DNA from 2 places in the Turicibacter bilis genome. Region 1 is predicted to be linked to the other one. Evidence: riboswitches for the same ligand, from Rfam matches in the RefSeq annotation. Region 1 holds a riboswitch; the other holds the start of a gene.
What was found. A riboswitch is a leader RNA that binds a small molecule or an ion and turns the genes downstream of it on or off. The one in region 1 is predicted to bind lysine.
Positions count from the first base shown of each region.

Region 2: it holds a riboswitch for lysine, as region 1 does, so the genes downstream of both, J0J69_RS03045 (transporter substrate-binding domain-containing protein) here and J0J69_RS10160 (YfcC family protein) in region 1, are expected to answer to the same signal.

Region 1 is NZ_CP071249.1:2,102,561-2,105,779, forward strand. Features, by position in the region: gene J0J69_RS10150 (helix-turn-helix domain-containing protein) at 1-484, shown strand, start outside; gene J0J69_RS10155 (hypothetical protein) at 582-788, shown strand; lysine riboswitch at 1,231-1,405, shown strand; gene J0J69_RS10160 (YfcC family protein) at 1,649-3,076, shown strand; gene J0J69_RS10165 (M20 family metallopeptidase) at 3,089-3,219, shown strand, end outside.
Region 2 is NZ_CP071249.1:644,832-648,050, reverse strand. Features, by position in the region: gene J0J69_RS03050 (endonuclease MutS2) at 1-1,034, shown strand, start outside; lysine riboswitch at 1,168-1,334, shown strand; gene J0J69_RS03045 (transporter substrate-binding domain-containing protein) at 1,414-2,223, shown strand; gene J0J69_RS03040 (amino acid ABC transporter permease) at 2,234-2,986, shown strand; gene J0J69_RS03035 (amino acid ABC transporter ATP-binding protein) at 2,998-3,219, shown strand, end outside.

The sequences.
Region 1 (3,219 bases):
TAATAATCCTTTTTATGAAGATTATTTGGGTTATGCTTATCATAATTTAGGCTGTAGCTTTAAAGACTCAGGACTATATCAACAAGCACTTGATTGTTTGAAGATAGCACTCCCTCTCCGTGAAACAGTTAAGCAACGCTCGATTACCAAATGTTTGATGGGCGAAGTTTATTTTAGAATAGGCAATTATGAAAAAGCTCATAGTTTATTAGTCGAGGTTAAAGATATTATTTTTCATAAAGGTTCTCTTGAACAACAAGAGGCGACTTTAGAGTGGGGATTAGATTTATATTTGGAAACTCAAGACTTTGAGTCCATGTTGATTTTGTTAGAGGATATTCAAAAATTAGTTGATAAAGAGATATTAGATGAGTTTATTTATACGAAATTTCAAAATCGATTATATAAAAGGATTATGAATGATGTTCTTGGTCAACAGAAAGATTTAAATGAATACCGTATTTTACTTGATGCTATTACGTAAAAGGTCACAGATTTTTCAATAAATCTGTGACCTCTTTTTTCTTTATTCCACAATAAATAACTACTTATAATAGTTATGGAAACAGGAGGACGTAGTAGTGAATAAATTTAACGATTATCAAATGCATCGGATGATTTATTTATTACGATTATCATTTTGTATCGATCAAAAGAATAAGTACATTCCGGATACGAAAGTAAATGATACTCCGAATAACTCAACTAATAATAAAATTAGTTTAGAAGATTATCCAATTGACTTAGTCAATTTAGATGAAATCTTGGAAGAATCACATCATATTTGAAATGTCTTACAAATAAAATCGATATAAAATAAGTTTCTATATCTATCATTAATTAGGGAGAGTGTTATGCACTCTAATTAAGGTTAGTGTCGTTCATCATTACAAGGGTACGTAGAAAGCTGTTGTTAGGGGTAGCAACAGCTTTTTATGTTTCATTAAAAATATTCAAAAAAATAAAGCCTTAAATCATCATGAATACACATTAATATTTAAAAAATAAACGAAATAGTCTTCTTTTAAACTATATGATTATAAAATAGAGAATGATAAAACAAGCATCAAACAACAAAATGCTAATTTCGACATTATATGGTATTTATAACTAATTTATATAAAATTTTAATGTTTTAATAATAAAAAATAAGTGTTTCTTATACTATTTAATAAAAAAATGTTGTTTTTGAGTATAAAATAAGATAAGATGACATTGTAAATTAAATAGGTTTTAGATAGAGGTGCGGTAATTAAGAGTACTATCGAAGAGTGAAGATGTTGACGCGATAGGAAAGGGATTCTCGCCGAAGCCTATAACTGATACTTTAAGGTTATAGAGCTGGTGTTAAGTAGAAGATATTTAACATTGTCACAATTTATTATTGTGGAGGGCTATCATTCCGGATTTAAATCATCCTAACTTAGTACGGTTATATGATAAAAGTCTTGAGAATGGCCTCAGGACTTTTTGAATGTTTTGATTAGAGTCGTCCCAATAATCGTGGAGAGCTATCATTTGAGAATCGGAAATAAGGATGATCTATTGTTCTTTTCTGAAGGTCTTGAGTGAATGGCTCAAGGCTTTTTTTATTTGCCTCTTTCAACTAAACACTATTTAAAATTTAAAATAAGAGGGAGAAAAAAATATGCTTAGTTTAAGAAAACCAAGAGTTGATGGTAAAGAGGAGACAAAAGAATTTAAAGTCCCTCATACTTTAGTCATTGTTACATTTATTTTAGTTATCGTAGCATTAGCAACATGGATTTTACCTGCAGGAACATATGAGCGTATCGTCAATGATGCAGGGAAAACAGTCGTTGTTGATGGTTCATTCGCTTATGTTGATCAAACCCCACAAGGATTATTTAGTGTATTACAAGCCCCAATTCATGGAATTGTAGGAGCGGCAGAAATTATTGCTTTCTTATTTGTAGTTAGCGGATCAATTGCAATTATTACAAAAACACGTGCTATTGATGCTGGAATTACAAATGCCGTTAAATCATTTAAAGGAAAAGAAATGTTAATGATTCCGGTTATTATGGGATTATTCTCATTAGGTGGGGCCATCTTCGGAATGACGGAAGAAGCTATTCCATTTATTGCGATGCTTATTCCTTTATGTTTAGCCTTAGGATACGATAGTATTATGGCGATGGCAATTTCTTATATGGGATGTATTGTTGGATTCGCAACAGCCATGTTAAATCCATTCTCGGTAGGAATTGCTCAAAGTATCGCACAGGTGCCAGCAGGAACAGGGGTTGGATTCCGAACGATCATCTGGGCGGTTACAACAGTAGCTTCAATTTTATATTTAATGTGGTATGGACGCCGTATTAAACGTAATCCACAATTAAGTCCAGTTTACGAAATTGATCAGGTACGTCGTCAGGAGTTAGAAGACGCAGAATCTGAACATTTACCATTCACATTCAAACATAAAGTTATTTTAGCATCTATCTTAGTATGTTTAGCTGCTATCGTTATAGGTGTTTTACAATTTGGATTTGGAATTCCAGAAATTGCGGCTATCTTCTTTGCAACGGGAATTATCTGTGGATTCATTGGGCGTTTAAGTTTAGATGATATGGCCAATTCATTCATTCACGGAGCAAAAGATATGATTAGTGCAGCAGTAGTGGTTGGATTTGCACGTGCAATTGTTATCATTGCTCAAGACGGACAAATTATTGATACGATTCTTTATAACTTATCAAACTTCATTGGACAATTGCCATCGTTAGTTGCTGGATATGTGATGTTCTTTGTTCAAATGTTTATCAATTTCTTTATCTCATCGGGATCAGGACAAGCTGCTTTAACGATGCCAATCATGGCACCGCTTGGTGAGTTAGTTGGTATTACACCACAAACTTCAATTTTAATTTTCCAATTTGGTGATGGATTCTCAAATGCTATCTTCCCAACAAGTGCTGTTTTAATGGCTTGTTTAGGTGTAGCGGGAATTCCATGGGCAAAATGGATTAAATGGGTTTGGCCAGTTCAATTAATTTTTGGTGGATTAGCAATTATCTTTATTACAATTGCCATCTTAATGGGATGGTCATAAGGAGACAGTATAATGAAAAAAGAATTATTATCAATCGGGGAATCATTAAAAGAACGTTTAGTAGACATGAATCGCTTTATTCATGATAATCCGGAATTAGGGAATCAAGAATACAAAGCAGTTGAAAAATTAACAACCTTTTT
Region 2 (3,219 bases), 1.3 Mb from region 1:
GTGCAAGAACCATTGCCACTTCCCATTATCCGGAGTTGAAAGCATATGCCTATGAAAATGATGATGTCATTAATGCGTCAGTGGAGTTTAATATTGAAACATTATCGCCAACCTATCGTTTATTAGTTGGGGTACCAGGTCGTTCAAACGCGTTTGAAATTTCAAAACGTTTAGGGTTAAAAGAAGCGATTTTAACAACAGCTCGTGCGTATGTTGAAACAGAACGTACGGAAATGACTGATTTAATTACGAAATTAGAAGATCGTGGTTTAGAGTTAGATCATGAAATTCAATTATTACAAAAACAAAATCAAGAAGTAGAAGCGATGCGTCTTGATTATGAACGTAAGATTGCAAAGTTTGAAGCTGAACGAGAGCGTGTCTTAGAAGACATTAAAAAAGAAGCTTTTGAAAATATTCGTCAGGCAAAAGAAGAAGCAGAACAAATTGTAGCGGATTTACGTCAAGCAAAGAAAATGGCTGACTTAAGTATTAAAGATCATGAACTAACAGAAAAACTAACGTCGCTTAAAAAATCAGAAGCCAAACAAGCAGAGCAGTTTAAACGTAAAGCACGTAATAAGGCCCCACTAAAAGCAGGAGATGAAGTCATGGTACTTTCATTAAATCGTCAAGGAGAACTCATTGAGAAAACAAAAAATGGTGACTGGATGGTTCAACTTGGAATGATGAAAGTAAACATTAAAGAAGAAGATTTAGAATATTTACGTCAATCAGTGAAGAAAAAAGATTCAGGCAAAGGTAAAATGATTCATAAACGTAACACAAACGTTGGGATTCAACTAGACTTACGTGGGGAACGCTATGAGGATGCGATGTTACGTTTAGATAAATATATGGATGAAGTCCTGTTAGCAGGATATCAAACCGTGACAATCATTCATGGTCATGGAACGGGAGCTCTTCGCCAAGGGGTTCATAAATATTTAAAGAAAAACAAACATGTTGCTTCATTTAGATTCGGTGGTGCTGGTGAAGGTGGTACAGGAGCAACTGTGGTTGAGTTAAAATAATAATTAAAGACATAGGGTACCCTATGTCTTTTTTCGTACCAGAGTATTAAGTTACTTTATAAAATAATCCAAAAATTTCCTATAAATACTTGAGGTTCATGTTAAAAAATGGTACATTAAGTTTAGACAAGAAAAATCGTATAGAGGTAGCGGTGCATCAGAGTATTATTTGGAGTCGGCAGACAGTGAAAGATAAGAAAGGTAATCATCGCCGAAAGCTAGCATTGGCAGATGCCTAGCTTGGGGTTGCAGGGAATACCTGTAACACTCCTTCAGAAATGAAGAGGAGCTATTAATCAAGCGGACTTTAAAAAGGTAAGTCGTGTTTAATAGCACGACTTTTTTTGTTGAAGAAAATCAAAAGGGGAGAAAAATTGATATGAAAAAATTTATTGGAGTTTTAGCATTAGGTTCGTTGTTAGTTGGGTGTGGAGCAAACGGAACAAATTCAGAGGATCAATTTATTGTAGGAATGGAGTGTAATTATGCTCCATTTAACTGGCAAACAGATAAGGAAACGGAAACAGCTGTTTCAATTGGTGGAGCGGGATTATGTGATGGTTATGATATACGAGTGGCCTCACAAATTGCAGATACGCTGGGGAAAGAATTAGTCGTTAAAAAATTAGATTGGGATGGATTACAGCCAGCACTTCAATCAGGGGAAATTCATGCCATTATTGCAGGGATGACAGCGAATGAAGAGCGTGAACAAGGAATTGACTTTACAACACCATACTTTGAATCTGAAATGGTCATGATAGTTAAAAAAGATGGAAACTATGTGGATGCCACTTCAATTAATGACTTTAGTGGAGCTAATGTCATCGGACAAATGAATACAAATTATGATGAAATCATTGATCAAATCAAAGATGTTAATCATTTAACGCCACGTTCAAGCTATCCTGAATTAGTTCAAACATTATTAGCAGGAGAGTCTGATGGAATCACAGCTGAATTACCAGTTGCCGAAGGAGTTGTCCAAGCGAATCCAAGTTTAACAATTATTCATTTTGCTGATGGGGAAGGATTTGATGTAGATACATCTGTATCAATTGGGTTAAAAGAAGGAAGCCGCGGATCAGATTTCTTTAATAACGTACAAGCTGCTTTAGATCAAATTTCTGAAGCGACACGTCAGGAATGGATGAATGCTGCACGCGAAACAGCGCCAACAGGAGAGTAAGAGGGTGTTTATGATGTTTCAAGTTGATTTTTTTGAGAAAGCTTTTGATTTATTTACAAATAATTTTAATTTATTTTGGTATGGGATTAAAATTACATTATTATTAGCCTTATTGGGAACAATATTTGGATTAGTTATTGGTCTTGTTTTAGGAGGGATTCGTGCCATTGCCATCGAACCTCGTGATTCGATGGGAGTTAAGGCTATAAAAAAAGTATTACATTGGATTGTGGGGTTGTATGTGTGGTTCTTTAGAGGAACGCCGATGATGGTGCAAGCAATGTTTTTATATTATGCCTTAAGACCTGTCCTTGGGTGGGATGCGATGACAGCAGGGATTGTAATTATTTCTGTGAATACGGGTGCTTATATGGCGGAGATTATTCGTTCTGGGATTCAATCCATTGATAAGGGGCAAATTGAAGCTGCACGTAGTATTGGAATGACGAGCTCGCAAACCATGAGATACATTATTTTACCACAGGCCATCAAAAATTCATTCCCATCTATCGGAAATGAATTTATCGTTAATATCAAAGATAGTTCGATGCTAAATGTCATTGGGGTGATTGAAGTTTTCTTTCAATCACGATCAGTAGCTGGTAGTGCGATGTTATATTCAGAAACATTTTTTATTACTTGTTTGATTTATTTAGTGTTGACAACGATTACGGCGCAAATTTTGCGATTTATTGAGAAAAGAATGAATCTGCCTAAAACATCTTTTCCAGCGTCACAAACTGTACCTAATACGCTTGACTAAGGAGGATCATAGTGGAAGCGAATCATATTATTGAAATCCATCGTTTGAAAAAACATTTTGGGAATTTAGAAGTTTTAAATAACATTGAGTTTCATGTAAAAAAAGGAGAAGTTATTACAATTATTGGATCAAGTGGAAGCGGGAAATCAACCCTTTTACGTTGTATTAATTTATTAGAGAATCCAGATAGTGGAGAAATTTTATATCATGGAAAAGATATTTTAAAGGGAAAT